Regions from separate parts of the Streptomyces sp. NPDC047000 genome, predicted to be linked through region 3. Evidence: riboswitches for the same ligand, from Rfam matches in the RefSeq annotation. Region 3 holds a riboswitch; each other region holds the start of a gene.
What was found. Region 3 has a riboswitch for S-adenosylmethionine ahead of ABZ862_RS08930 (aminotransferase class V-fold PLP-dependent enzyme). Riboswitches for the same ligand answer to the same signal wherever they lie in the genome.

Region 1 (9,984 bases), on a different contig from region 3:
GGTTCTCGCCGATGTCGGCGCGGGGGTGCCTCCTCAGTGGCCACCAAGGTAGCCAGGGAAACGCCCTCCCTATGAGTTTGCGCAGGTCATAGCGTTGCGGTGACTCTCCCCGGCGTACAGCCCGATTCGTCTGCCGCTCTTTGTCCCCGCAGTCCGGAGGTCGTGTCGGCTCGCTCGGACCGGGGTCGGGGTCGGCTCGGGAACCCGGGGGCGGCGGGCAGGAGAGCAGGTCCGTGCGGGCGCGCGGCAGTTCGTGGCGTGGTTGTCCGCGAAGGCGCGCGGCGTACCGGCGGCAGCGGCTGTGGTGACCGGTGCGAGGTCGTGGCCGACTCCGTGGTCCGGTGGGGGCGTCCGTGATGCGGGACGGCCCTCTTGACGTGGGTGTCGGTCGGATCGACACTCACTGGGGGAATCCTAGTGGATAGGTAGGGAAATATGAGGCGCCGTGCTCCGGTCACCGTCCGAGCGGGCCGTTCGCCTCTTCTGACCTCCCGACGTCACATCGATCTGCTCCGCGTCCGCAGCGCGATCGGCCACCGAGGCTGAACCAGCCACGAGGGCCGGACCGGGCGGCCCACCAGGATCCGCCCCGGCCGTTCCACCAGCTGGACCGGCGTTGACATTCGTTCGGGTGGTTGTCTTGACTACCGCCCAGAACGGTCATGAGCGTCAGCGACAAGCCCTGGCTTGCTGACCGGCAACCCTCGCACCGCGGTGGGGTGCCCCAGGTGACGACCGGACCGGACGACGTTTCGGTAAGCGCGAGGCCCCCCGGGGCCGGAACAGTGAGGGTGACGCCATGTACGCAGCTCCCAGAACGGCCGCACGCCGTTCCCAGGGCTCCGTACAGCCGTACCCGAACCCTCTCGTCGCCGATCGCGCCGTCGATCTGCTCCGCGTGAACAGCGCACTGTGTACCGCGCCGGGCCGCGCCCGCTGTCGGGGCTGACACCTCCCCGCAGCGCCCGCCCTCCTCCTGACGAACATGACGGACACCGCCCCCGCGCGGTGTGCCGTCGTCCGCCCAGCCCCCGGGTACCCCGCCGCCGTGTGCGCCGCCGCGCACCGCCGTGCTCCGGGGGTGTTCCGACCCAGCCGGAGCCCACCATGAGCGAACCCCCAGGCGCCACCGTCACCCTCACCGAGGCGCCGACAACCGACCCACCGTCAAAACCGTTCACCGCTCAGCGAGTTCTGCCGCTGCGCCGACCGGGGCGCTGGATCGCCACCGCCGTCGTCCTCGTTCTCGTGACCCAGTTCGTGCACGGACTGGTCTCCAACCCGTTCTACCAGTGGGACCGCTTCGGCTACTGGTTCCTGCGGCCCACCATCCTCGACGGACTGCTGATCACCCTCGAAGTGGCCGCCTACAGCGCGGTGCTGGGCCTGGCCGGCGGCATCCTGCTCGCGCTGGCCAGGCTCTCGAGGAGCCCCGTGCTGCGCGCGGTCAGCTGGACCTACGTCTGGGCGCTGCGCTCCGTCCCGCTCATCGTGGTGCTGCTCTTCCTCTACAACTTCAGTGCCCTGTACAAGACGTTGAGCGTCGGCGTGCCCTTCGGGCCGTCCTTCTTCTCCTTCGACGAGTCGAAGCTCGCCACCGACATGGCCGTCGCCGTCATCGGCCTCAGCCTCAACGAGGCGGCCTACGCGGCCGAGGTCGTCCGCGGCGGCATCCTCTCCGTCGACCAGGGCCAGCACGAGGCGGCCTCCGCACTCGGCCTGCCGAAGGGCTACCAGTTCCGGAAGATCGTCTTCCCGCAGGCGCTGCGCTCCATCACCCCCAACTACGTCAACCAGCTCATCGGTCTGATCAAGTCCACCTCGCTGGTCTTCTACGTCTCCCTGCTCGACCTGTTCGGCTCCGCGCAGACCATGGGTTCCACCTACCCCGGCGACATCGTGCCGCTGCTGCTGGTCGTCACCGTCTGGTACCTGATCCTGACCAGCGTCGTCTCCGTCGTCCAGTTCTACGTCGAGCGGCACTACGCCCGGGGCGCCACCCGCAGCCTGCCGCCGACGCCGTTGCAGAAGCTGCGGGCCGGCCTCGGCGACCTGCGCGACCGCGTCCGCCGGGAGGCCGCCGTATGAGCGCCGGCATCCTCGCGAGGCTCGAGACGGAGCCTGCCGCCGTCGAGGTCCACGACGTGCACAAGTGGTACGGCACCCACCGGGTGCTGGACGGCGTCGACCTGACCGTCCGGCCCGGCGAGGTCACCGTCGTCCTCGGCCCCTCCGGCTCCGGCAAGTCCACCCTGCTGCGGGTCATCAACCACCTGGAGAAACCCGAGATCGGCTACGTCAGCGTCAACGGCGAACTCATCGGTGTGAAGCGGCACGGTGAGCGGCTCAAGGAGCTGAGCGAGCGGGCGATCCTGACCCAGCGCGGGCGGATCGGGTTCGTCTTCCAGAACTTCAACCTCTTCCCGCATCTGACCGTCCTCGGCAACGTGGCCGCCGCCCCGGTCGCCACCGGCAGACTCGGCAAGACCGAAGCGCAGCAGCTGGCACGCGAGTTGCTCGGCCGGGTCGGTCTCGCCGACAGGACCGGCGCCTACCCGCGCCGGCTCTCCGGCGGCCAGCAGCAGCGCGTCGCCATCGCCCGCGCCCTCGCCCTGCGCCCCGGCGTCATCCTCTTCGACGAACCCACCTCCGCCCTCGACCCCGAACTCGTCGGCGAAGTCCTCGCCGTCATCAAGGACCTGGCGACCAGCGGCACCACCCTGGTCATCGTCACCCACGAGATCGGCTTCGCCCGCGAGATCGCCGACCGGGTCGTCTTCCTCGACGGCGGCCGGATCGTCGAGCAGGGCCCGCCCTCCGAGGTCCTCGACAGGCCCCGGCACGAGCGGACCAGGGAATTCCTCAGCAAGGTCCTCTGAAACAGAGCCCGTTGCGGCAGGACCCGCTGAGCCCGCCGCACCCCACGACCTCCCCACCCCCACCCACACCACGTCCCTGAGCGACAAGGAACGGCCATGTCTACGTCTGCCCACTTCACCCGACGCAGCCTGATACGCGGCATCACCGCGGCGACCGCGGTCGCCTCCCTGGCCACCGGGCTCGCCGCCTGCGGTGGCGACAGCGACGCGGCCGCCTCCACCGAGAACGTCACGTCCGGCGAGGTCGTCGTCGGACAGGTCTCCAACGGAGCCGCCCGGCAGACCTCCATCAAGGTCTCCGAGGTGAAGTCCATCAGCGCCGAACTGCCCGCCGCCGTCAGGAAGAGCGGCAAGCTGGAGATTGGCATCGGCGCCCTGCCGGCCGGCTTCGCCCCGCTGGCCTACGTGGGCAGCGACCAGAAGACTCTCACCGGTTCCGAGCCCGACCTCGGCCGCCTGGTCGCCGCGGTCCTCGGTCTCACGCCCGAGGTGAAGAACTCCACCTGGGAGAACCTCTTCGTCGGCATCGACAGCGGCAAGGTCGACGTGGCCTTCTCCAACGTCACCGACACCGAGGAACGCAAGAAGAAGTACGAGTTCGCCTCCTACCGGCAGGACAACCTCGCCTTCATCGTGCCCAAGAAGAGCACCTGGAACTTCGACGGCGACTACGAGAACCTCGCCGGCAGGACGATCGCCGTCGGTTCCGGCACCAACCAGGAGAAGATCCTCCTGGAGTGGAAGGCGAAGCTGGCCAAGGAGGGCAAGAAGCTCACCGTCAAGTACTTCCAGGACAGCAACAGCACCTACCTCGCCCTGTCCAGCGGCAAGGTCGACGCCTCCTTCGGCCCCAACCCGGGCTTCGCCTACCACAACCGCCAGACCGCGGGCACGCCCGCCGCCACCCGCACCGCGGGCACCTACTCCGGCGCCGGCGCCGCCCTACAGGGCCTGATCGCGGCCACCGCGAAGAAGGACAGCGGCCTCGCCGAACCGCTCGCCGACGCCATCAACCACCTGATCAAGAACGGTCAGTACGCCGAGTGGCTCAAGGCCTACAACCTCTCCGACGAGGCCGTCGCCAAGTCCGAGGTCAACCCGCCCGGCCTGCCCCTGGACAACTCCTGACCCGCCCCCCGGCCGGAAACCCCGCCGCCGCCGCGCGGCGGGGCCCGGCCCCGCGCCCCCAGCACCGGAGCCGTCACGCGATGTCCGTCGCCAGCCTCGAAGCCACCTCTTCCCACGTCCTCGACAACCCCGCCTGGGCCGCGCTCACCGGCCCGCACGCCCGCTTCGCCGAACGCGTCGGCCGCGCCGCCCGCTACCCGGCCGACGTGGCCCCCTTCCACGCCGTCACCGACGAGGACGACCCGCGCGCCTGGGCCGACCTGGCCGTGCTCGTCGGCCCCGGCGGCAGCGCCGCGGTACGCGGCGTGGCCGAACCGCCGGACGGCTGGGAGCTCGTCGAGACAGGCCAGGGCGTCCAGCTCGTGGACACCGCGCTGCGGGCGGAGCCGGACCCCGAAGCGGTACGGCTCGGTCCCGCCGACGTACCCGAGATCCTCGACCTGGTCGCCCGCACCCGACCGGGCCCCTATCTGCCCCGCACCGTCGAGCTGGGCACCTACCTGGGCATCCGTCACCGCGGCCGGCTGATCGCGATGGCCGGCGAACGCCTGCACCCGCCGGGCTGGACGGAGATCAGCGCCGTGTGCACCGACCCCGCCCACCGCGGCCGGGGCCTGGCCACGCGTCTGGTCCGCGCGGTCGCGGCCGGCATCAAGGAACGCGGGGAACACCCCTTCCTGCACGCCGCCGCCACCAACACCGACGCCGTCCGGCTGTACGAGTCGATCGGCTTCACCCTGCGCTGCCGCACGGTCTTCTCACTCGTACGGAACACCGGAGCCGCCGCTGCGGAAGACGCGGCATGACCGCGCCGTGGCCCCTGCGGACGGTCGCGGTCCGGACGGTCGCGGTTAGGACGACGGCGGTTAGGACGACGGCGCGTCACCCGACACGGGCGCCCCGTGCCGTCCGCCCGCACTCCCGGCCCCACGCCGGCCCTCGGAGCGTGGCCGACGGCCCCTGCCGCCCCTGACCCCGGCCTCCGGCCGGCGGACCCGACTCGCTCCTCGCCGACAGCCGTTCACCCCGTCCCATCGGGCCGGCTTCCTCGTACGGACCTCCAGGAAGGCATTCATCCGTGTCCCCTTCTCCGCTGCACCTTGCCGTGGCCCTCGACGGCACCGGCTGGCACCCGGCCTCCTGGCGGGAGCAAGTCGCCCGCCCCCGGGACCTGTTCACCGCCGGCTACTGGGCCGACCTGGTCGCCGAGGCCGAGCGCGGTCTGCTCGACTTCGTCACCTTCGAGGACGGACTCGGCCTGCAGTCCTCCCACTACGGCGAGCTCGACGGCCGCACCGACCAGGTCCGCGGCCGCCTCGACGCCGTACTCACCGCGTCCCGTATCGCACCCCTGACCCGGCACATCGGACTGGTGCCGACCGTGATCGCCACCCACACGGAGCCGTTCCACATCTCCAAGGCGATCGCCACCCTCGACCACGTCAGCACCGGACGGGCCGGCCTGCGGGTACAGATCAGCGCCCGCCCGCACGAGGCCGACCACTTCGGCCGCCGGACCTTCCCGCCGCTGGACCTGGACGAGCTCCGCACCCCGGCCGGACAGGAGCGGCTCACCGACCTCTTCGACGAGGCCGCCGATCACGTCGAGGTCGTGCGCCGGCTCTGGGACAGCTGGGAGGACGACGCGGAGATCCGGGACGTGGCCACCGGGCGCTTCGTCGACCGCGACAAGCTGCACCACATCGACTTCGAGGGCCGGTACTTCAGCGTCAGGGGCCCGTCCATCACGCCGCGCCCGCCGCAGGGCCAGCCGCTCGTCACCTCCCTCGCCCACCAGACCGTCCCGTACCGGCTGGTCGCCCGCCAGGCCGACGTCGGGTACGTCACCCCGCACGACGCCGGCCAGGCCCGCGCGATCGTCGCCGAGATCCGCGCCGAGCAGGAGGCGGCCGGGCGCGCCGGTGAACTCGTCCACGTCTTCGGGGACCTGGTGGTCTTCCTCGACGACGAGCAGGCCGCGGCGGAGGACCGCCGGGCACGTCTCGACGCGCTCGCGGGGGAGCCGTACACCGGCGACGCCCGCATCTTCGCCGGTACCCCCGGTCAACTCGCGGACCTGTTGCAGGAGTTCGCGGCAGAGGGGCTGAGCGGGTTCCGGTTGCGGCCCGCCGTCGCCGGGCACGACCTGCCCGCCGTCACCCGGGGCCTGGTGCCCGAACTCCAGCGCCGCGGCGCCTTCCGCACCGCCTACGAGGCCGACACCCTGCGCGGCCTGCTGGGCCTCGTCCGCCCCGCCAACCGCTACTCCGCCGCCTGAGCCGGAAGGACCGCACCGACATGAGCAGCAAGCCGCTGAAGCAGATCCATCTGGCCGCACACTTCCCGGGCGTCAACAACACCACCGTGTGGAGCGACCCGAAAGCCGGCAGCCACATCGAGTTCAGCTCCTTCGCCCACTTCGCACGGACCGCCGAACGCGCCAGGTTCGACTTCCTGTTCCTCGCCGAGGGACTCCGGCTGCGCGAACAGGGCGGCAAGATCTACGACCTGGACGTCGTCGGCCGCCCCGACACCTTCACCGTCCTCGCCGCCCTGGCCGCCGTCACCGAGCACCTCGGTCTGACCGGCACCATCAACTCCACCTTCAACGAGCCCTACGAGGTGGCCCGCCAGTTCGCCGGCCTCGACCACCTCTCCGGCGGACGCGCCGCCTGGAACGTCGTCACCTCCTGGGACGCCTTCACCGGCGAGAACTTCCGCCGCGGCGGTTTTCTCCCGCAGCACGAGCGCTACTCCCGCGCCAAGGAGTTCCTGGCCACCGCGAACGAGCTCTTCGACTCCTGGCACGGCGACGAGATCATCGCCGACCGGGAGACGGGCACCTTCCTGCGGGACGCGAAGGCCGGCTCCTTCGTCCACACCGGCCGACACTTCGACATCCACGGCCAGTTCGACGTCCCACGCTCTCCGCAGGGCCGCCCGGTCATCTTCCAGGCCGGCGACTCGGAGGAGGGCCGCGAGTTCGCCGCCTCCTCCGCCGACGCCATCTTCAGCCGGCACGCCACCCTCGACGCGGGCCGGACGTTCTACACGGACGTCAAGAACCGCCTCGCCAAGTACGGCCGCCGCCATGACCAGTTGCTCATCCTGCCCGCGGCCTCCTTCGCGCTCGCCGACACCGACGCCGAAGCCGAGGAACTCGCCCGCGAGGTGCGCCGCCTCCAGGTCAGCGGGGCCACCGCCCTCAGGCACCTGGAGTTCGTCTGGAACCGGGACCTGTCCTCCTACGACCCGGACGGCCCGCTGCCCGACATCGACCCGGACGTCAGCGACCACCACATCTCCAAGGGCCGCGCCCAGGTACGCATGTACCGCGACCCGCTGGCCACCGCCCGCGAGTGGCGCGAGCTGGCCGAGGCCAACAACTGGTCCATCCGCGACCTGGTCATCCACACCGGCAACCGCCAGACCTTCGTCGGCTCGCCGGGAACCATCGCCCGGACCATCAACGACTTCGTGCAGGCCGACGCCAGTGACGGCTTCATCCTCGTCCCGCACATCACCCCCGGCGGCCTCGACGACTTCGCCGACAAGGTCGTCCCGCTGCTCCAGGAACAGGGCGTCTTCCGCACCGACTACGAGGGCACCACCCTCCGCGACAACCTCGGCCTCGCCCACCCCGACCACGCGCGCGACGAGCGGCGGGCGGCGTCGTGAAGTCCCTCGCGATCACCCTGACCGTGCACCGGCCGGACCCCGTCACCGGGGTGCGGAAGCCGGCGCGCGAGCGCTTCCACGAGGTGGCCGGGAGCGCGCCGCCGACCGGGGACGTCACGGACCCGCCCCCGGACCGGAGCCCCGTGCTTCCGGCCTCACCGATCACCCAGGAGTCCACCCGTGTCTGACCTCTCCCTCGGCGTCCTCGACCTGGTCCCGATCCCGTCCGGCTCGACGGCGGCGGACGCCCTGCGCAACTCCATCGACCTCGCACGGCAGACCGAGCGCTTCGGGTACGCCCGTTACTGGTTCGCCGAGCACCACCTCAATCCCGGCGTGGCGGGCACGTCACCCGCCGTCGTCCTCGCCCTGACCGCATCCGCCACCTCCACCATCCGGCTCGGTTCCGGGGCCGTGCAGCTCGGGCACCGCACGGCGCTGTCCACCGTGGAGGAGTTCGGCCTGCTCGACGCGCTGCACCCGGGCCGCTTCGATCTGGGCCTGGGCCGCTCAGGAGGCCGCCCGCCCGGCCGGCCGGCCGCACCGTCACCGACGGCGACCCCGGTCGTCGACGGCCGCACCCCCAACGGCCTGCTGATCCCGCCCCGCTTCTCCTTCGAGCATCTGCTCGGCTCACCCCGCGTCGCCCTCCAGCGCAGGCTGCTCCTGCTGCCGGGCGCCGAGTCCCAGGACTACGCCGAGCAGATCGACGACATCCTCGCCCTGCTGGCGGGCACCTACCGCTCGCCGGAGGGCGTCGAGGCACACGTCGTGCCGGGGGAGGGCGCCGACGTCGAGGTGTGGATCCTGGGCAGCAGCGGCGGTCAGAGCGCCGAGACGGCCGGGGAGAGGGGGCTGCGGTTCGCGGCGAACTACCACGTCAGCCCGGCCACGGTCCTGGAGGCGGTGGACGGCTACCGGGCCTTCTTCCAACCCTCCGAGTTCCTCGACAAGCCCTACGTCAGCGTCTCGGCGGACGTCGTCGTCGCCGAGGACGACGCCACCGCCCGCGAACTCGCCACCGGCTACGGCCCGTGGGTCCACAGCATCCGCACCGCCGAGGGCGCCATACAGTTTCCGACGCCCCAGGAAGCACGCGCCCGCCCGTGGACCGACGAGGACCGGGCCCTCGTCCAGGACCGCCTCGACACCCGGTTCGTCGGCTCACCCGGCCGGGTCGCCGACCGGCTGGAACAACTGCGGGAGGCCACGGGCGCGGACGAGGTGCTCGTCACGACGATCACCCACGACCACCCGGACCGGGTCCGCTCCTACGAACTCCTCGCGGAGGAATGGCGCCGACGAGGGCACTCCCTCCGGTCGAACTGACCACGGAACGTTCGCGGTCCCCGGCTCGTACCCCGGCCGACGACCTGCCGCCCACCAGAATCCCTAGTTTTCCTATCGAGTTACTAGGAAAATGTTGACGCTGGTCGAAGAGGAGAGTGAGGATGATGAAGCCGACGCGTCACCGCGCACCGCCGCACCCCCACGCCGCCCGGCCGGGCACCGCGTCGTCCTCGGTCCCCTGGAGGAAGACGTCATGACCACAGCACCGGGCCGCAGCGACAACCGTGGCCGCAGCGGCGGTTGCCGCCGCGGCCGCAGTCGTACGAAGCGGGTACGGGCATGACGGTGACGGCGGACGAGGCGACCGGCGCGGGAGCCGCGCGGGCCGACTGGCTGCACATAGCCCGTGAGATGGCGGACGACCTGGCCACGGACGCGGCCGAGCGCGAACAGGCCGGCAAAGCCCCGCTCGACGAGGTCGCACGGCTGCGCGAGTCGGGACTGCTGACCCTGCTGGCGCCGGCCGAGCACGCGGGAGGGGGCGCGGACTGGCGCACGGCCTACGCGGTGGTCCGGACCGTCGCCGCCGCCGACGGGGCCGTCGGCCACCTGCTGGGCAACCACTATTTCCTGTCCCACAGCGCCCGGTTCTTCGCCGGCCCCGCCCGTGCCGCCCGTATCGAGCGGGATGCGGCGGCCGGGCGGTGGTGCTGGGGAGGCGGCATCGCCTCACACGAACCACCGCTCGTCCTGACCCCCACGTCGCGCGGGTATCTGCTGAACGGCCGTCAGAGGTACGCCACCGGGGCCGGGATCGCCGACCGGCTGGTGGTCCGGGCCGCCGAGTACGGCACCGGTGAGCCGTTGGCCGTCCTGGTCGACCCCGCCCGCCCGGGCGTCGTGAGCGGCAGCGGCGGGGACACCTTCGGCCTGCGGCCGGCGGCCGGCGGCGGCGTGGAGTTCGACTCCGCGCCGGTCGCGGCCGGCGATGTGCTCGGCTCCCTCTCAC
Region 2 (9,984 bases), on a different contig from region 3:
GATGATCCGGCTCGGCAAGACGTACGGGAACCTGATGGTCGACGTGCGCGCCTCCAACGACAAGCTGCGGGCCCGGTCCCGCCGTATCGTCGCCCTCGCCACGGGCGCGCCGGACGACGAGATCGAACGGGCGCTCGCCGCCACGGACGGCGAGGTGAAGAACGCCGTGCTGTGCGTCCTCGCGGGGGTGGACGGCCCGACGGCCGCCCGCCTTCTGGTGGAGTCCGGCGGTCATCTGCGCGCCGCGCTGGCGGCTGCGGGCGGCTGACCCGCACGCTCGGTGGATGACCGTCGAACCCGCCGTCATCGCCGCCGCGCTGCTGCCCCTGGTCGGGGGCCCCGCGAACGTCGTCTCCGCCGCCCACTGCATGACCCGCCTCCGTCTCGCCCTCACGGATCCGTCCCGGGTGGACGAGGCGGCGGTGCGGGCGCTGCCGGGGGTGCTCGGGACCGTGGCGGGGGGCGACGGGACCCTCCAGATCGTGCTCGGGCCGGGGGCGGTGGCGCGGGTGACCGGGGAGTTCGAGCGGCTGCTGCCGGACGAGGAGCGGACGGCGGGGACACACCCGAACGCGGCGGGGAAGCACCCGGCCGCGGGAGAGCGCCCGGACGCGGTGGGGACGACGGCCGCCGCCGCACTGGCGGCTCGCGGGGCCGAGTGGCGGGCGGACCGGCGACGGCGCAACGCCACCCCGCTCAGGTCCGCCCTGCGCCGCGTGGCGAACGTCTTCGTGCCCCTCATCCCCGCCCTGATCGGCTGCGGGGTGCTCGCCGGCCTCAACGGCCTGCTGCTGAACGCCGGATGGCTGCCGGGCCTCACCCCGGCCCTCGGCGCGATCGCGTCGGCGTTCATGGCGTTGCTCGCGGTGTTCGTCGGGCTGGGCACGGCACGGGAGTTCGGCGGGACGCCCGTGCTGGGCGGCGCGGTCGCGGCGGTGGTGGTCTTCCCCGGGGTGACGAAGGTGACGGCGTTCGGCACGCACCTGTCCCCCGGCCAGGGCGGCGTCCTGGGCGCGCTGGCGGCGGCGCTGCTCGCGACGTACGTCGAGAAGTGGTGCCGGGGCCGGGTCCCGGCGGCGCTGGACGTCCTGGTCACCCCGACCGTCACCGTCCTGGTCGCCGGACTGGCCACGCTCTACGGCCTGATGTACGCGGCCGGGGCCGCCGCCTCCGCCGTGGGCACCACGGCCGACCGGCTGCTGTCCACCACGGGTGTCCTGGCCGGACTGCTGCTCGGCGGCCTCTTCCTCCCCCTGGTGATGCTGGGCCTGCACCAGGCCCTCATCCCGCTCCACGCCACCCTGATCGAGCAGCAGGGCTACACGGTGCTGCTGCCGGTGCTGGCGATGGCGGGCGCGGGCCAGGTCGGCGCGGCGGTCGCGGTGTACGTGCGGCTCCGCCACGACGTCTCGATCCGTACGACCATCCGGTCGGCGCTGCCGGCGGGGCTGCTCGGCATCGGCGAACCCCTGATCTACGGCGTCTCCCTGCCGCTGGGCCGCCCGTTCCTGACCGCCTGCGCGGGCGGCGCGGCGGGCGGCGCCTTCCTCGGCGCGTTCGCGATGGCCGGCGACAGGGTCGGCGCGACGGCGATCGGCCCGTCGGGCTGGGCCCTGTTCCCCCTGCTCGCGGGGAACAGGGGCCTGGCCCTGACGGCGGCGGTCTACGCGGGCGGCCTCCTCACGGCCTACCTGGTCGGCTTCGCGGCGACCTACGCCCTCCCGGCACTGCGCACCCCGCCCGGCTCCGCCCCGCCCGTCCCCGCCACCACCGGTTCCGCCCCGACCAGGCCCACGCCGGCCGACCCCGCCACCACCCCGGCGGCCGCACCCTCCGACGCACCGTCACCACCCCCGTGAGGAACTCCCCGGAACACCCGGGCCGTTCCCCGGCACCGCGGCCTCCGAGTCCCACGCCCCCGGCCCGGACCGGACGGCCGCCACACTGCCGACGGCCCGCCACCGCACCGGCCGGACCCGCCCGGAGTCCCTTTCCGGGCCCGCCCCGGTTCCCGCCGGAGACCACCGGCCCGGACCGCGCTGCCCCTCCCAGAGGTCCCTGGGCCGCCGTCGCCGCCGATTGTCAGTCCCGTGTGTCACGGTGGAACGGTGAATCACGCCCAAGCCACCACCCTGGGCCGTGCGCTCCGTCTTCTCGGGGAGCACGGCGACGCCCTCGCCGCCACCACGGCCGACAGCAAGCTGCACGAGATCAGGACGGACCTGAGGCGCGCCCTGGAGATGCTGGACGAGACCGTCACGACCGCCGTCCCGACCACCCGCTGCGCCGAGCACCCCAACGGTCCCGTGGACGAGGCCGCCCCCGACCTGTGCCTGCTCTGCGAGACGCGGCGCAGGGCCGCCCGCCGCTCGGAGCTGTCCGGCGGCTACCCGGGCCCCCGCCCCGCCGGACACGCCGCGGAGGGCCCGGCGCCGTCACGCTACGGCGTCCGGGGCCACCACCCGCAGCCCCAGCAGCGCTGGCTGCCGGAGCTGTGGAACGGGCAGGAGTGGCAGCTGTGCGGCACCCCGCGCCGCGACCGGCACGAGGCGGAGCTGTATCTGGCCGCCCAGCGGCGCGGCCCCAGACCGGCGATGGCCTACCGGCTGGTGCACGAGTTCACCGACTACGAGGTGCTGCGCGTGTGGGGCACGCCGGTGCAGGTGGACATAGAGCCGATGGGCAACCTGTGAACCCGGCGGGGCCCGCCGGGTTCCGGCGCGTCAGCTGAGGGTCCGCAGCGCGGCGGCGTCGTACGGCTTGAGCTCGTCGTAGCGGCCGGAGAGCACCTTGGCCGCCCACTCCGGGTCCTGGAGCAGCGCACGGCCGACGGCGACGAGGTCGAACTCGTCGCGCTCGAAGCGGTCGAGGAGGTCGTCGATGCCCTTGAGCGGGGCGTCCTCACCGGCGAAGGCGCGGATGAAGTCGCCGTCGAGGCCGACGGAGCCGACCGTGATGGTGGGCTTGCCGGTCAGCTTCCTGGCCCAGCCCGCGAGGTTGAGGTCGGCGCCGTCGAACTCGGGGAGCCAGTAGCGGCGGGTGGAGGCGTGGAACGCGTCGACACCGGCCGCGGCGAGCGGGGTGAGCACGGCCTCCAGCTCCTCGGGGGACTCGGCGAGCCGGGCGTCGTAGTTGTCCGACTTCCACTGCGAGAAGCGGAAGATCACCGGGAAGGACGGCGAGACGGCCGCGCGCACGGCGGCGACGATCTCCGCCGCGAACTTCGTACGGGCCACCGGGTCGCCGCCGTAGGCGTCGGTGCGCCGGTTGGTGCCCGACCACAGGAACTGGTCGACGAGATAGCCGTGGGCGCCGTGCAGCTCGACGCCGTCGAAGCCGATGCGCTCGGCCTCGGCGGCAGCGGCGGCGAAGGCCGCGACGACGTCGTCGATGTCGCCCTGGGTCATCGCCCTGCCGGTGCCGTCGGTGCCGTCGGTGCCGTCGGTGCCGTCGAGGCGGAGGCCGGAGGGGCCGACGGCGGGCGCGTCGGCGAAGGGCGGGCGGCCCGGTTTGCGGACCATGCCGATGTGCCACAGCTGCGGCACGATGGTGCCGCCCGCCGCGTGCACGGCCTCGGCGACCTTCGCCCAGCCCGCCAGCTGCTCCTCGCCGTGGAACCGCGGGACGCGGCTGCTCTCCCCCGCCGAGTCATGGCCGACGTAGGTGCCCTCGGTGACGATCAGTCCGACTCCGGCGGCGGCCCGGCGGGCGTAGTACGACACCACGTCCTCACCGGGGACGCCGCCCGGGGAGAACTGACGGGTCATCGGGGCCATCACGATCCGATTGGGGACGGTGAGGCCGTTGATCCCGATCGGCCGGGACAGGATCCGGGCGGCGCGGGACTCGGAGGTCGTGGTGACGGTCACAGGAGGGGGCTCCTCGGGAGTAGGCGGTCGACCGAACGGTATGTGCATACGCATCAAGTGCCAACTCCACACGACTGCGGCCGCATTCCTCCCACCGGCGACGTCACGCTGTGATCCGGGACACCCGGGGACCGGGCGGGGCAAGCCTCCCGGGGAACGCCCGAGGGCGGCACCCCCCATGTGGCAGGGGGTGCCGCCCTCGTCGTCAGCGGGACGGTCCGATCCGTGAGCCGGATCAGAAGTCCATGTCACCGCCCGGCATACCGCCCGGAGCGGCCGCGGCGGCCTTCTCCGGCTTGTCGGCGATGACGGCCTCGGTGGTGAGGAACAGCGCGGCGATGGAGGCCGCGTTCTGCAGCGCGGAGCGCGTCACCTTCGCCGGGTCGATGATGCCCTCGGCGACCAGGTCGACGTACTCGCCGGTCGCGGCGTTGAGGCCGTGGCCCGGGGTCAGGTTGCGGACCTTCTCCACCACGACGCCGCCCTCGAGGCCGGCGTTGACGGCGATCTGCTTCAGCGGGGCCTCGAGCGCGAGCTTCACGGCCTGGGCGCCGGTCGCCTCGTCACCCTCGAGGTCGAGCTTCTCGAAGACCGAGGAGGCCTGGATGAGCGCCACGCCGCCACCGGCGACGATGCCCTCCTCGACCGCGGCCTTCGCGTTGCGGACGGCGTCCTCGATGCGGTGCTTGCGCTCCTTGAGCTCCACCTCGGTGGCGGCACCGGCCTTGATGACCGCGACACCGCCGGCGAGCTTCGCCAGGCGCTCCTGGAGCTTCTCCCGGTCGTAGTCCGAGTCGCTGTTCTCGATCTCGGCGCGGATCTGGTTGACGCGGCCCTGCACCTGATCGGAGGAGCCGGCACCGTCGACGATGGTGGTCTCGTCCTTGGTGATGACGACCTTGCGGGCCTTGCCGAGCAGGTCGAGGGTCGTGTTCTCGAGCTTGAGACCGACCTCCTCGGAGATGACCTCGCCGCCGGTGAGGATGGCGATGTCGTTCAGCATCGCCTTGCGGCGGTCGCCGAAGCCGGGGGCCTTGACCGCGACGGACTTGAAGGTGCCGCGGATCTTGTTGACGACCAGGGTCGACAGGGCCTCGCCCTCGACGTCCTCGGCGATGATCAGCAGCGGCTTGCCCGACTGCATGACCTTCTCCAGCAGCGGGAGCAGGTCCTTGACCGAGGAGATCTTGGAGTTGGCGATCAGGATGTACGGGTCGTCGAGGACGGCCTCCATACGCTCCATGTCGGTGGCGAAGTACGCCGAGATGTAGCCCTTGTCGAAGCGCATGCCCTCGGTGAGCTCGAGCTCGAGCCCGAAGGTCTGCGACTCCTCGACGGTGATGACGCCTTCCTTGCCGACCTTGTCCATGGCCTCGGCGATCAGCTCGCCGATCTGGGTGTCGGCGGCGGAGATGGAGGCCGTGGAGGCGATCTGCTCCTTGGTCTCGACGTCCTTGGCCTGCTCCAGCAGGGCGGCGGAGACGGCCTCGACGGCCTTCTCGATACCGCGCTTGAGGGCCATCGGGTTGGCGCCGGCGGCTACGTTGCGCAGGCCCTCCTTGACCAGGGCCTGGGCGAGCACGGTCGCCGTGGTCGTACCGTCACCGGCGACGTCGTCCGTCTTCTTGGCGACTTCCTTGACCAGCTCGGCGCCGATCTTCTCGTACGGGTCCTCGAGCTCGATCTCCTTGGCGATGGACACACCGTCGTTGGTGATCGTGGGGGCGCCCCACTTCTTCTCGAGGACGACGTTGCGGCCCTTGGGGCCGAGCGTCACCTTGACGGCGTCCGCGAGCTGGTTCATGCCGCGCTCGAGGCCGCGCCGCGCCTCCTCGTCGAACGCGATGATCTTGGCCATGTGAAGTGGTCCCTCCAGGACTGGGGGTGATTCCTTCGGACCGCGCCCGCGCCCGCGACGGACGGCTCGCCGGCCTGTGGTTCCTTGCCCCACGCGGCCTGCGGGCCTCACCGACCCGGTCCTTCGTTGTCACTCTCACCTTCAGAGTGCTAACGCCAATGATTAGCACTCGGCCCTGCCGAGTGCAAGCGCCTTGGGGGAGGGTCGGTCGCGGCTCAGCCACCGGCGAACGCCCGGCGGGCCGCCCCGGGACGGTCCTCGGACCATCCTCAGACCATCTCCGGTCCGCCCTCGAACCGCCCCGGACCACCCCCGGACAACCCTCGGGCCACCCCCGGACAGCCCTCGACCCGCGCCCCGGACCGCACCGGCCCGTGCCCCCGGCGGCACGAAGGGCCCGCACCCAGGAGGGTGCGGGCCCTTCGCAGAAAAACAGGCGGAAGACGTTCAGGCGGTGAGGCGGACCATATCGGCCTGCGGGCCTTTCTGGCCCTGCGAGATCTCGAACTCGACGCGCTGACCCTCTTCCAGGGTGCGGTAGCCGTCCATCTGGATCGCGCTGTAGTGGACGAAGACGTCCGCACCACCGTCGACCGCGATGAAGCCGTACCCCTTCTCCGCGTTGAACCACTTGACGGTGCCCTGAGCCATGCCTAACTCCCCTATTACTGGCCCTTGCACAGATCCACACCTCGCGGATCCGGGTCAGACCTCACCCCCCATGGATTGGGGGCGTGCGCCGGAACGCGTCGACCGCGGCCGAATGTATCTGCCCAACTGCCCTGTGCAACAGGTCAACTGGACGAGAAATCTGGGCATGACCGGTCGGGAATCTCCCGAGAATTCGCCCGAATTCAGGGCAAGTCGGGCCCCATAAATGGCGCATAAGGCTTAAAAGGCTCGCACACTTTGGCTGTTTCTTGCCGTTCGCCCAGCGGGCCGCGAGGGCCTCCGCTCCGAAGATCAGGAGCGCGTTCCCCAACTCTACCGCGTCTAACCCAACTGAATTGCCTCCTCCGTTTCTCTCACGGAGGAGGCAATCGGGTGAACGGTGCGTGAGCGGCGTTACCGTAGGTAACGCGTACGGCTCGGCGCGGGACGCTCCGGGGGCTCAGCCGCCCGCGACGGCGGGGATGATCGACACGCCCGCCCCGTCCGGCGTCACGGTCTCCAGGCCCTGCTCGAAACGGACGTCGTCGTCGTTGACGTACACGTTCACGAACCGGCGCAGCTTGCCCTGGTCGTCCAGGACGCGGGCGGCGATGCCGGTGTGGTTCTTCTCCAGGTCGGTGATGACCTCGGCGAGGGTCGCGCCCTCGGCCGGCACCTCGGCCCGGCCACCGGTGTAGGTGCGCAGGATGGTGGGGATGCGGACGGTGACGCTCATGCGAGGTTCGCCTCTCGGAAGGAGTCCAGGGTGGGCCGGATGGTGGCGGTCAGGCCGGTCCCGGCCACCGCGTCGAGGGTCTTGAGGCCGTCGCCCGTGTTGAGGACGACCGTGGTGAGCGCGGGGTCGAGGACGCCGTCGTCGATCAGCTTCTTCGTCACGCCCACCGTCACCCCGCCCGCCGTCTCGGCGAAGATCCCCTCGGTACGCGCCAGCAGCCTGATCGCCTCGACGACCTCGGCGTCCGTCACGTCCTCCACGGCACCGCCGGTGCGGCGCGCGATGTCGAGGACGTAGGGGCCGTCGGCCGGGTTGCCGATGGCCAGCGACTTGGCGATGGTGTTCGGCTTCTGCGGCCGTACGACGTCGTGCCCCGCCTTGAACGCGGTGGACACCGGCGAGCAGCCCTCGGCCTGCGCACCGAAGATCTTGTACGGCCGGTCCTCGACCAGACCCAGCTCGATCAGCTCCCGCAGGCCCTTGTCGACCTTGGTGAGCTGCGAGCCGGACGCGATCGGCACCACGATCTGGTCGGGCAGCCGCCAGCCGAGCTGCTCGCAGACCTCGTACGCGAGGGTCTTGGAGCCCTCCGCGTAGTACGGCCGCAGGTTGACGTTGACGAAGCCCCAGCTCTCGCCCGCCGGGTCGCCGATCAGCTCGGAGCAGAAGCGGTTCACGTCGTCGTAGGTGCCCTCGATGCCGACGAGGTCGCCGCCGTAGACCGCGGCCATGACGACCTTGCCCTGCTCCAGGTCGTGCGGGATGAACACGCACGAGCGCAGTCCCGCGCGGGCCGCGGCCGCGCCCACCGCGCCGGCCAGGTTGCCGGTGGAGGAGCAGGAGAGCGTGGTGAAGCCGAAGGCGCGGGCGGCCTCCAGCGCCTGGGCGACGACGCGGTCCTTGAAGGAGTGCGTCGGGTTGCCGGAGTCGTCCTTCACGTACAGCCCGCCGGTCACACCGAGTTCCCGGGCGAGCCGGTCGGCCTTGACGAGTTTCGTCCAGCCGGGGTTGATGTTCGGCTTGTCGGCGACGTCCGCGGGGACGGGCAGCAGCGGCGCGTAACGCCAGATGTTCGCGGGTCCCGCCTCGATCCGCTTACGGAGCTCCTCGGCGTCGTAGGACGAGAAGTCGTAGGCGATCTCCAGCGGGCCGAAACACTCCTCGCAGGCGAAGAGCGGGCCGAGCGGGACGCGGTGACCGCATTCGCGGCAGCTCAGGGCGGCGGCGGGGCCGAGGTCGACGCCGGATTCCGTGGTACCAGCAACTGTCTGCGCAGCCATGTGAGGCGAGGCCCTTTCTCCTCATCTTCCTCACGGCGCACTTCGCCGTGAGACGGATTTGGCACCTTCCCTCGCCGGCAGCCTCGTCATGGATCTTTCCTGGATCCCGAGACCGGTCGTAGGGGGGTTGCCGGGGCTTCACCGGGCCGTGTCCCTCTGCCCCTCTGGATGAGCGCTATGCGGTTGTGAACGCCGGAGACCTCGGACATGCGATGGTCATCCGCGTTGTTCAAGACTGTAACCGACGGCCAGGACAGTTGAGATAGTCGTCCGAACCGCGAGATGGATCACACGGCGACGTGTGACCGTGACGCCGTAACAGTGAGGAGCCGCAGACTGTGCTGGAAGAAACCGAGCGCTGGCTGAACGACCGCTCCTGGTCCGTGACCGATCGCCCGCTCCACCAGATCATGGCGGCGAAGCAGCGCACGGGTCAGTCGGTGTCCGTCGTCCTGCCCGCCCTCAACGAGGAGGAGACGGTCGGCGACATCGTCGCGATCATCCGTCACGACCTGATGCAGCAGGTCCCGCTGGTCGACGAGATCGTCGTCGTCGACTCCGGGTCCACCGACCGCACCTCCCAGGTCGCCGCCGCGGCGGGCGCCCGGGTCGTCCACCGCGACCACATCCTGCCGCGCATCCCCGCCGCGCCCGGCAAGGGCGAGGTGCTGTGGCGGTCGCTCCTGGTGACGAGCGGGGACATCGTCTGTTTCATCGACGCCGACCTGAAGGAGTTCTCCTCCGACTTCGTCTCCGGCATCGTCGGCCCGCTGCTCACCGACCCGGGGGTCGACCTGGTCAAGGCCATGTACGACCGGCCGCTCGGCGGCGCCACCGGGCAGGGCGGCCGGGTCACCGAGCTGATGGCCCGCCCGCTGCTCAACATGCACTGGCCCCAGCTGGCCGGTTTCGTCCAGCCGCTCGGCGGCGAGTACGCGGCCCGGCGCCGCCTGCTGGAGCGGCTGCCGTTCCCGGTGGGCTACGGCGTCGAGCTGGGCATGCTCGTCGACGCGCTGCACCTCGTCGGGCTCGACGCACTCGCCCAGGTCGACGTGGGGGTGCGCAAGCACCGGCACCAGGACGGGCAGGCGCTGGGGCGGATGGCCGCCGCGATCTACCGCACCGCCCAGCTGCGGCTGGCCCGCGGGCATCTGATCCGGCCGTCGCTCACGCAGTTCGAGCGGGGCTCGGACGGGTTCGAGGCGCGGACGTACTCGGTGGACACGGAGGAGCGTCCGCCGATCACGGAGATCGAGGAGTACGCGGAACGGCGCGTCGCCTGACGACGGGGGCGGGGTGCCGCCCGGCGGGGCGGGCGGCGCGCCGCCCTGCCGTGGCGCCCCGCCGCGGCCGTCGTCCTCTCCGCCGCCGGCCGGCGGGAGCGCTGTTCCCTGTTCCCCCCGGCACGGTGTGCACGCGCGCACAGTGTGAGTGACCATACGTTTGGCCCCCCGTCCGGCGGGCTAGGTCTGGGCTTATGGCCACTACGTCAGACAGCGCAGCCCCCACCGTGCTGGTCGCCTCCAATCGCGGTCCCGTCTCGTACCAGGTGCACGAGGACGGTTCCCTGCACGCGAAACGCGGCGGCGG
Region 3 (9,984 bases):
AAGTTCCACCCCGCGCTGCGCCATGTCGCCGCCGCCCGCGGCCAGCTGGGCATCCGTACGGTGTTCAACGCGCTCGGCCCGCTGACCAACCCGGCCAAGGTGAAGGCCCAGGCGATCGGCGTCGCCGACCCGCGCATGGCGCCGATCATCGCGGGAGTCCTCGCCGACCGGGGCAACTCCTCGCTGGTGTTCCGCGGCGACGACGGCCTCGACGAGCTGACCACGACCGCCACCTCGCGGGTGTGGACCGTCCGCGACGGCAAGGTCGCCGAGGAGACCTTCGACCCGCGCGACGTCGGCATCGAGCGGGTGCCGGTGGACGCCCTGCGCGGCGGCGACCCCTCCTACAACGCCGATGTCGCCCGCCGGCTCCTGAACGGCGAGCGGGGCCCGGTCCGCGACGCGGTGCTGCTCAACTCGGCCGCCGCCCTCGCGGCCCTGGACCCGGCCGACGCGCCGCTCGCCTCGCAGCTGGCGGCCGGGATGGCGAAGGCCGCCGAGTCGATCGACTCGGGGGCGGCGGCGCGGACACTGGAACGCTGGGTGGCGGCGAGTCACGCCTGAGCCGGCACGCCTGACGGCTTCCCGGGGGCGGCTGCGCGGCCGGCGGTCCGCCCCCTCCGCCCCCTCCGCCCCTTCACCTCCGCGCTTCTCCGCCGGTCCGGTATGTGGACCGCGTCTTGCGCGGTGGTGATCGTGTGGCAAGATTCTGGACCAGGTCATGAGTGACAGTCATCAGGCCCCGGCCGACTGTCCGGCAACCCTCCGTCCGTGGCGGGGTGCCCCGGGTGAAGACCAGGTCGTGGACAGCAACGTCCACGGCAAGCGCGGACCCCTCGCGTATCAGGGGTCCTGGTCGTCGAGGAGCCTTCCGTGAGCAAGCGAATGCGCTAGGCCTGTCCGGCCGATCAAGCCGTGGACACCGGCGGTGCCCGCCCCCTCCGCGACGACCATCGGGTGTACAGGCCTCAGGCCCTGTCGTCACCTCCCCTCCGCCGTCTGTGACCGGCTCGACCGGCGGTCCGCCGTTCCGGACCGCCCGGCCGCCCCGCCACTCGGCGGGTGACGGGAACCCGACGACAGGCACCAGGGCCGCAGAGCTCTCTCCGCGCCCCCGGACCGCCCTGTCGCTCTTCCTTCCTTCGTCTTCACCCCGCTCGAGCCGTCCGCACCGGCCCGGTGACCGCCGCTTTCCGCGCGGCACCCGGCACCGGTCGCACGCGCCCGCGTGGTGAGTCCTTCTGCCTCACGGGAGTTCAGCCATGTCCGTCGCCACCGCCACCGCTGTCCGTACCGCCGCCGCCACCGAAGAGCCCCCCTGCGCTCCGCTGCCCGTGCTGGGGCGGGACGTCGCCGTGCCGCTCGTCACCGGTGGCTCCGTCACCTACGCCGCCCTCGACTACGCGGCCAGCGCGCCCGCGCTCCAGCGGGTCTGGGACGACGTCGCCGCGTACGCCCCGTACTACGGCAGTGTCCACCGCGGTGCCGGACACCTCTCCCAGCTCTCCACCGAGCTGTTCGAGAACGCCCGCCGCACCGTCGCCGCCTTCCTCGACTGCCGCCCCGACGACCAGCTGGTCTTCACCCGCTCCACCACGGACTCCCTCAACCTGCTCGCCGCCGCGCTGCCCGCCGGCTGCGAGGTCTACGTCTTCGAGACCGAGCACCACGCCGCCCTGCTGCCCTGGCAGAGCGCCCGCCTCACCGTCCTCGACGCCCCGCGCAGCCCCCGCCAGGCCGTCGAGACCCTGGAGCGGGCCCTCGCCGGCCGCGACCCCCACGGCCCGGCCCTGGTCTGCGTCACCGGCGCCTCCAACGTCACCGGCGAGCTGTGGCCGGTGCGCGAACTCGCCGCCGCCGCCCACGCGCACGGCGCCCGGATCGTCCTGGACGCCGCCCAGCTCGCCCCGCACCACCCGGTGTCGGTACGCGACCTCGACGTCGACTGGGTCGCCTTCTCCGGCCACAAGCTCTACGCCCCGTTCGGCTCCGGCGTCCTCGCGGGCCGCGCCGACTGGCTGCGCGCCGCCGAGCCCTACCTCGCCGGGGGCGGCGCCAGCCGCCGGGTCACCCGGGACACCGACGGCACGGTCGCCGTGGAGTGGCACGACAGCGCCGCCCGCCACGAGGCCGGCTCACCGAACGTCATCGGCGCCTACTCCATCGCGTCCGCCTGCACGGCGCTCACCGAGGCGGGCTTCGCCTCGCTGGTCGCCCGGGAGCAGCGCCTGATCGCCCGGGTCCGCGCGGGCCTCGCCGAGGTTCCCCAGGTCACAGTGCTGTCCCTGTTCGGCGACGACGCCCCGCGGGTCGGTGTGGTGTCCTTCGTGGTCGAGGGCTGGAACAGCTCCCACTTCGCCGCGGCCCTCTCCGCGGAGTACGGCATCGGCGTCCGCGACGGCCTCTTCTGCGCCCACCCGCTGCTCCGCACCCTGCTGGGCACCGCCCCGGCCACCGAGGCGGAGTGCGGCGCCCCGCAGAACCCCCTGAGCGCCCTCCGCGTCAGCTTCGGCGCCGGCACCCCCGACGAACACATCGACCGCTTCCTCACCGCGGTCCGCGAACTGGTCACCCACGGCGCCCGGTGGACCTACGAGACCAAGGACGGCCGCTGCGTCCCCGTCCAGGAAGACGGCAACTGATCACCGGTCATGTGGAAGCGCCGGCCACTCCAGCCGGCCCAGGGGCGCGGGGCTGTGCCGATGTGCGGCTCCGCCGCGTGGGCGCGAACAACCACGACGCACCCGCACCCGCGAACGCACCACGCGCCCCCACCCCCTGACCGGGCCCCCACCCGGCAGGGCTCCGTCAGGAATCCAGCCCGATGGAGAACGCCGCCTCCAGGTCATGCTGGGAGTACGTGCGGAAAGCAACGTGCGTGTCCGTGGCCTCCACCCCGGGAATCTTGCTGATCCGCCCGGGAATGACCGACGCCAGCTCCTCGTGCTCCCGCACCCGCACCATCGCGATCAGGTCGTACGTCCCGGTGACGGAGAACACCTCGCTGACGGACTCCAGCGCGGCGATCGACTCCGCGATCTCGGGGATCCGGTCCACGCTGGTCTTGATGAGGACGATCGCGGTGATCACGGTTGGTTCTCTCCCTCGTGGGCCGGAGCCTGAGCTGGGGCGGCTTGCGCGGCTTTCACTCTAGTCGCACGCCCGAACCGCACCCAGGCGAAGCAGAGCCCCAGCGCGAAGCCCACCAGATGGGCGAGGTAGGCCACGCCGGGTCCCTGGGGCGCCCGCTGGGCCGCCAGCCACTGGACGGCCGCCCAGAACGGCAGCACCACCCAGGCCGGCAGCCGCAGCGGAAGGAAGAACAGGAAGGGGAAGAGGCTGGTCACCCGGGCCCGCGGAAAGAGGAACAGGAAGGCGCCGAGCACCGCCGAGATCGCCCCGGACGCGCCGACCAGGGCCTGCCCGGAGGCGGAGTTCGCGACGGCGTAGCCCAGCAGGGCGAGATACCCGCAGCCGACGTAGAACAGCACGAACCGCAGGCGGCCCATCCGGGCCTCGGTCATCGCGCCGAAGACGTAGAGGAACAGCATGTTGCCCAGCAGATGCACCCAGTTGGCGTGCACGAAGAGCGCGGTGACGGGGGTGAGGGCCTCGCGGGCGGCGCTGTCGAAGAGGTCCGCCGGGACGACGCCCCAGCGCCGGAAATAGGCGTGCCGGGCGGTGAGCAGCGCCGCGCCGGACCCGTAGGACGGGTTCAGGCCGGAGACCGGGGCGGCCAGGAAGACGAGGGCGCACAGCGCGATCAGGCCGTGCGTCATCGGTGCCGGGGTGCGGCGCAGCGCCCTCAGCGCCCGGCCGGCCGGTGTGCTCCAGTTGCCGATCATGGTGATAGAGCATGACGTAACGGGACGCAACGGCGCGGACCGCCTCGCCGCCGTGGACGGACGGGCGACGAGTACCCGCCAGGCCGTAGGGTTACGAGCCAAACGCGCCGGGCAACCGGCGGTCACGGACACTGGACACTGCGACAGCGCCCGGACCTGGCGAAGGACCATGGAGAAGGAAGGCGAACAGCCCCGATGACGGTTCCCCTGCCGACCGCCACGACGCGGTGGCGCTGCACCCTGTGCGGCAACCTCACCCGTTTCGACGTGACCCGTTCCTCGAAGGTGGTGGAGTACGTCCACCTCGACCTGGCCGGGGAGCCCACGGTCGAGGAGCGCGAGGTGGTCAGTGAGACCATCGAGTCGGTGCGGTGCCGTTGGTGCAACGCCGTGGATCAGGTGGAACTGGTGGACAGGCCGGGCGCCGGCTCCTGACGGGAGCGGCCCCGCGGACGGCCCCTCGCAGGGGGCCAGACAGAGGCATGGGTGGTGACGGATGGTGGAGACCGCGGACGCGGAGCCTGACGACGGCGCCGCGGAGACGCTCGACCGTCCGCTGCCCGACGGCGTGCGCCGCCGGGTCGTGCAGATCGTCTCGGACGGCTTCGGCGGACTGACGGTCGCCGAGCTGCCCGCGCAGCTGAGACAGTACGCCCGGTTCGCCCCGAACCGGCGGGCGAAGTTCGCGGGCAACGCCATGGCGGCGGCCCTGGAGACCGACCCGCTGTTCCGCCAGCGCATCGGCGAGAAACTCCGGGAGGCCCAGCCGGAACTGTGCGGCGCCCTGGACTCCGGTGCGGCGCCCCCGGCCGCGGACCCCCTCGACGTCGCCGCCGCGGCCTACGTACTGCGCCCGGCCGACTGGGCCAAGCTGGTGACCGCGGCGGGCGAGGAGGCCCAGCGGGCCGACGCCGAGCGGGCCGGTGAGGAGAGCCGGGCCGAACTGGAGCGGCTGCGCGAGGAACTGGAGCGGGCCCGGGAGCTGACCCGCTCCGAGACGGAGCGGCTGCGGACCGAGCTGGACGCGGCCAGGAAGGAAACCGACGTACTGCACCGCAAGCTGCGCGCGGCGCACAGCGACGTCAAGCGCGGCGAGGCCGCGCTGCGCAAGGCGGTGGGCGAGATCGAGGCCGTACGGGCCGAGGGCCAGGCCCAGGTGTCCGCCGCGGAGAGCGAGAGCCGGCGGCTCAAGTCGCGTCTCGCGGAGACCGAGGCGGCCCTGGAGGCGGCCCGCCGCGCGGCCCGGGAAGGGCGCAGCGTCGAGGACATGCGGGTGCGGCTGCTGCTGGACACCGTGCTGGACGCCGCACAGGGCCTCAGACGCGAACTCGCCCTGCCGCCGGTGTCGGTGCGTCCGGCCGAGACGGTCGACGCGGTCGAACCGGGACGTATGACACCGAAGGACATCGCGACGCGTGCGCTGTCCGAGCACGATCCGGCCGTTCTCGACCAGTTGCTCGCGCTGCCGCAGGCGCATCTGGTCGTCGACGGCTACAACGTGACCAAGACCGGCTATCCCCAGATGCCGTTGGAGAAGCAGCGGCTGAGGCTGCTGGGGCAGCTCTCCGCGCTCGCCGCGCAGACCGGCGCGGAGGTCACCTGCGTCTTCGACGGCGCCGAACTGGCCGCCCCGGTGCTGCTCGCGCCGCCGCGCGGGGTGCGGGTGCTGTTCTCCAAGCCAGGGGTCACCGCCGACGAACTCATCCGCCAACTGGTGCGCGCGGAGCCGCCGGGCCGCCCGGTGATCGTCGCCTCGACCGACCGCGAGGTGGCCGACGGGATCGCCAAGGCGGGTGCCCGCCCCGTCGCGTCTGCGGTACTTCTGAAGCGACTGTCGTGAACGTCAACGTACAGGCTTAATGCCCGAATTGGCGTAAAGATCACGCAACCCAGCGTCAGGCAAGTGTCACCGGCTGTGTGTTGTGGGCAAAGAATGCAGGGTGTGACGGGATTTTTCTTCTGAGGATTTGAACTGATCACGGCTGGGTCACTAGGGTCAGGGCTCGAACCTTCACACGGGTGATCACTCAGAAGAAGGAGCGCGTCTCCGTGGCGTCCCACCGTCGACCGAAGCAGTCGAGCCGAGCACGCGTGACCGTGCTGACCACAGCAGCAGCTGCTGCCGTCGTTCTGAGCTCACAGGCCGCGAATGCGGCACCCGCAGAGAAGCTCAGCAAGGACGAGGTCAAGGCCAAGGTCGACGCCCTCTACGAGCAGGCGGAGCAGGCCACCGAGAAGTACAACGGGGCCAAGGAGAAGCAGGAGAAGCTCCAGAAGGAGATCTCCACGATCCAGGACAACGTCGCCCGCGGCCAGGACGAGCTCAACAAGCTCCGTGACGGCCTCGGTTCGATGGCGGCCGGCCAGTACCGCACCGGCGGGATCGACCCCTCGCTCCAGCTCTTCCTGTCGTCCGACCCGGACAGCTATCTCGACAAGGCCTCCACGCTCGACCAGTTGAGCGGGCAGCAGGTCGAGGCGCTGAAGAAGATCCAGGACAAACAGCGCGAACTGGCCCAGGAGCGCACCGAGGCGAGCGACAAGCTCGGCGACCTCGCCGCCACCCGCACCGAACTGGGCAAGAAGAAGAAGGAAGTCCAGAGCAAGCTCGCCGACGCGCAGAAGCTGCTCAACACGCTGACGGCCAAGGAGAAGGCGGCGCTCGCCGCCGACCAGGCGCGAGCCGACCGCTCCTCCACCGCCCGCGTCGACCTCGGCAACACCACCTCCGCCTCCAGCCGGGCCGCCGCCGCCTTCGCCGCCGCCCAGACGAGGATCGGCTCCCCCTACGTCTACGGCGCCACCGGCCCGTCCTCCTTCGACTGCTCGGGTCTGACCTCCTGGGCCTACGCCCAGGCCGGCGTCTCCATCCCGCGCACCTCGCAGGCCCAGGCGAACGCGGGCACCCGCATCTACAGCCAGAGCGACCTGAGGGTCGGCGACCTGGTCATCTTCTACGGCGACCAGCACCATGTCGGCCTCTACGCCGGCAACGGCCAGGTGCTGCACGCCCCCCGCACCGGCACGGTCGTCCGCTACGAGGCGATCAGCAACATGCCGTTCCAGTTCGGCGTCCGCATCTGAGCCGTACGCTCCCCGCTCCCTCGGAGCCTGCCGCGGTGCCGCCCGAACGGGCGAATCACCACCGGCCCCGCTGACCCCGCGCCCCGCCGCTGACCTGCGTCAGAGGCGGGGTGTCACGCTGTGTGCACACCCGGGTCGCTGGCCGTCACGGATCCGCGCGGCTACTGTCTGGCGCGTTTTCCCGCACCGGCGCGGCCCCCGCGCCGCCGCCGGTACGGGAGGACGGTCCGTGTCCGCCAGCGGAAGGAGTGCGGCTTCCCGTGGGGTCCCATCGCCGCCTTGCAGCGTTCCCAGGATTCGACCGGGGTGCCGGTGTCGCCCTCTGCGTCATCTCGGCCGCGGCCGCCGGTGCCCTGCCGGCCACGTCCGCCGGGGCCGCACCGCACGACGGCACCCGCTCCGAGGTCGACCGCCTCTACCACGAGGCCGAGCGGGCCACCGAGGCGTTCGACCGGGCCGGCGAGCGTGCCGGACGGCTGCGCCGGGAGACGAACGACGCCCAGGACCGCATCGCGCGGCAGCAGTCGCGGGTCAACACCCTGCGCGAGGAACTCGGTTCGCTGGCGGGCGCCCAGTACCGGTCCGGCGGCCTCCCCTCCTCGCTCCAGCTGTTCCTGTCCTCCCGCCCGGACGACTACCTCGACAAGGCGGCCGTCCTCGACCGGATCACCGCCCGGCAGGCCGGCCGGCTGCGGGACTTCCGGGCGGCGCTGCGCGAACTCGACCAGGAACGCGCCGCGGCGACCGGGAAACTCGCCGATCTGGAGAAGGCCCGCCAGGCCGTCGCCCGCCACAAGAGGACCGTGGAGCACAAGCTCGCCCGGGCCCGCCGGCTGCTCGACTCCCTGCCGCCCGCGGAACGCGCCGCGCTCGACCGGGTCTCCCGTACCGGCCGCGCGGACCTCCCCGGCCTCGGCGGCCCTGCCGCCCCGGCGGGCCCGCGCGCCATGGCCGCCGTCGCCGCGGCCCGCTCCGCCCTCGGCCGCCCCTACATCTGGGGCGCCAGCGGCCCCGGCGGCTTCGACTGCTCCGGCCTCATGCAGTGGTCGTACGCCCATGCGGGCGTCCAGCTGCCGCGCACCTCGCAGGAGCAGCGCTTCGCCGGCCGGCACGTGCCGCTCTCCGAGGCCCGCCCCGGCGACCTGATCGTCTACCGCTCGGACGCCAGCCATGTCGCGATGTACGTCGGCCACGGCCAGGTCATCCACGCCCCGCACCCCGGCGCCCCCGTCCGCTACGACCCGGTCGGCATGATGCCGATCTCCGCGGTGACCCGGGTCTGACCGGCACCGGCACCGGGTGCGGAGGCCGTGAGTCCGGTCCGGTGCCCCGGTCCGGGACCGGCCCGGTCCGGCGGGCGGGCCCCGGCTCCCCGTACGATCGGAAAGGTGGCTGGTCGTACGCGCGTGTCGCGCTCCTCGGTCCCGGGGCTGTGCCTGCTGCTGGTGTCCCTGCTGGTGTCCCTGGTGGCGTGCGGCGGCGGCCCCGCCGCCGACCGTGCCCGCGCCGAGGTGCAGGGGCTGCTGGACCGCCGCTCGGCGGCCCTCCTCCACCACGACGCCACCGCCTGGGCCCGTACCGGCACCCGCACCGGCTACACCGGCCTGAGCGCCGTCCCCCTCACCGCCTGGTCCTACCGTCTCACCGCCTTGCACCGCACCGGCGCGACCGCCACCGCCGACGCCGAACTCCGCTACCGCGTGACGGGCTACGACAAGGTGCCCGTCACCGCCGGGCGGACCCTCGCCCTCAGCCGTACCGCGGACGGCCGGTGGTACGTGAACTCCGACCGCCCGGCCGCACGGAGCGGGCAGCAGCTCTGGGACCAGGGCCGGATCACCGCCGTGCACGGCCGGCACAGCCTGGTGCTCGGTGTCGGCACGTCCACGGCGCTGCTGCGCGCCTTCGCCGGGCTCGCCGACCGCGCCGTCCCGGCCGTCACCGGTGCCTGGGGCACGGACTGGGCCCGCCGGGTCGTCGTCCTCGTTCCCCGCTCCCTGGAGGACATGGCGGGCCTGCTCGGCTCCCCGGCCTCCTCCTACCGGGGGATCGCGGCGGTCACCACCGGCGAGGCGGGCGGCTCGGGGCGGACCCCGGCCGACCGCGTCATCGTCAACCCGGAGGCGTACGCCGTCCTCGGCCCGGCCGGCAAACAGGTCGTCCTCACCCACGAGACCACCCATGTCGCCACCCGCGCCCGCACCACCGCCGCGACCCCGCTGTGGCTCTCCGAGGGCTACGCCGACTGGATCGGCTACCTCGGCACCGGCCGCACCCCCGCCGAGGCGGCCCCCGAACTGTGGCGCGCCGTCCAGGACGGCAGCCTCCCGTCCGCCCTGCCCGCCGACAAGGACTTCGGCTTCACCGGCGACGCCACCGAGCTGGCCCGCGCCTACGAGGGCGGCTGGCTGGCCTGCCGCATGATCGCCGCCCACTGGGGAGCCGACCGGCTGGACCGGTTCTACCGGGCGGTGGGCGCCCGTCCACAGCGGGCGGGAGCGGTGGAGGACGCCCTGCGGACGGTCCTCGGCACGGATCTCACGGCCTTCACCGCGCGGTGGCGGGACTATCTCCGGACTCAACTGGGCTGAGTCCGGGCCCGAGTCCGTGCTCGGCTCCGTGCCCGGCTTCGTGCCCGGCTTCGTGCCCGGCTTCGTGCCCGGCTTCGTGCTCGGCCTCGGGCCCGGTGACCGTCGAGCGCCACAGCCGCACCGCCGCCATGACCGACGCCGCCACCAGCAGCCCGTCGCGCAGCAGGAGCAGGGCGATGCCGAGCGGATCGCTCGCCACGACGTGGACGAAACCGAGCGGGAACTCCAGCACGGTCACGAACGACGCCACCAGCACCAGTCCGACCGGCCGGCGCATGACCCCGGCACGGAAACAGAGGCAGACCGCCCCGGTCCCCACCAGCCACACCAGGTACTGCGGGCTGATCACCCTGCTGGTCACCGTGAACAGCAGCACCGCCGTGAACGCCGCCTCCGCCAGGGTGTGCGGCAGGAACCGCGTCGCCGTCAGGCGCCACAGCAGCAGCCAGCCGAACACCGCCCCG

Region 1: linked by a shared signal. The riboswitch ahead of ABZ862_RS13140 (amino acid ABC transporter permease) and the one ahead of ABZ862_RS08930 (aminotransferase class V-fold PLP-dependent enzyme) in region 3 are both predicted to bind S-adenosylmethionine.
Region 2: linked by a shared signal. The riboswitch ahead of thrC (threonine synthase) and the one ahead of ABZ862_RS08930 (aminotransferase class V-fold PLP-dependent enzyme) in region 3 are both predicted to bind S-adenosylmethionine.

The regions. Positions count from the first base shown of each region.
Region 1 covers NZ_JBEYWE010000006.1:207,120-217,103, forward strand. The annotation lists gene ABZ862_RS13135 (putative leader peptide) at 436-546, shown strand; SAM riboswitch class IV at 659-768, shown strand; gene ABZ862_RS13140 (amino acid ABC transporter permease) at 1,108-2,088, shown strand; gene ABZ862_RS13145 (amino acid ABC transporter ATP-binding protein) at 2,085-2,879, shown strand; gene ABZ862_RS13150 (ABC transporter substrate-binding protein) at 2,976-4,007, shown strand; gene ABZ862_RS13155 (GNAT family N-acetyltransferase) at 4,088-4,813, shown strand; gene ABZ862_RS13160 (LLM class flavin-dependent oxidoreductase) at 5,086-6,285, shown strand; gene ABZ862_RS13165 (NtaA/DmoA family FMN-dependent monooxygenase) at 6,306-7,685, shown strand; gene ABZ862_RS13170 (hypothetical protein) at 7,682-7,873, shown strand; gene ABZ862_RS13175 (LLM class flavin-dependent oxidoreductase) at 7,866-9,014, shown strand; gene ABZ862_RS13180 (acyl-CoA dehydrogenase family protein) at 9,315-9,984, shown strand, end outside.
Region 2 covers NZ_JBEYWE010000011.1:206,816-216,799, forward strand. The annotation lists gene murQ (N-acetylmuramic acid 6-phosphate etherase) at 1-268, shown strand, start outside; gene ABZ862_RS19795 (PTS transporter subunit EIIC) at 285-1,859, shown strand; gene ABZ862_RS19800 (hypothetical protein) at 2,109-2,693, shown strand; gene ABZ862_RS19805 (NADH:flavin oxidoreductase) at 2,724-3,869, opposite strand; gene groL (chaperonin GroEL) at 4,105-5,727, opposite strand; gene ABZ862_RS19815 (cold-shock protein) at 6,175-6,378, opposite strand; gene ABZ862_RS19820 (MoaD/ThiS family protein) at 6,839-7,114, opposite strand; gene thrC (threonine synthase) at 7,111-8,394, opposite strand; SAM riboswitch class I at 8,413-8,569, opposite strand; gene ABZ862_RS19830 (glucosyl-3-phosphoglycerate synthase) at 8,733-9,677, shown strand; gene ABZ862_RS19835 (trehalose-6-phosphate synthase) at 9,872-9,984, shown strand, end outside.
Region 3 covers NZ_JBEYWE010000004.1:35,217-45,200, forward strand. The annotation lists gene trpD (anthranilate phosphoribosyltransferase) at 1-564, shown strand, start outside; SAM riboswitch class IV at 718-834, shown strand; gene ABZ862_RS08930 (aminotransferase class V-fold PLP-dependent enzyme) at 1,263-2,642, shown strand; gene ABZ862_RS08935 (Lrp/AsnC ligand binding domain-containing protein) at 2,809-3,090, opposite strand; gene ABZ862_RS08940 (rhomboid family intramembrane serine protease) at 3,087-3,845, opposite strand; gene ABZ862_RS08945 (hypothetical protein) at 4,041-4,280, shown strand; gene ABZ862_RS08950 (NYN domain-containing protein) at 4,342-5,685, shown strand; gene ABZ862_RS08955 (NlpC/P60 family protein) at 5,895-6,929, shown strand; gene ABZ862_RS08960 (NlpC/P60 family protein) at 7,190-8,212, shown strand; gene ABZ862_RS08965 (hypothetical protein) at 8,369-9,520, shown strand; gene ABZ862_RS08970 (glycosyltransferase family 87 protein) at 9,477-9,984, opposite strand, start outside.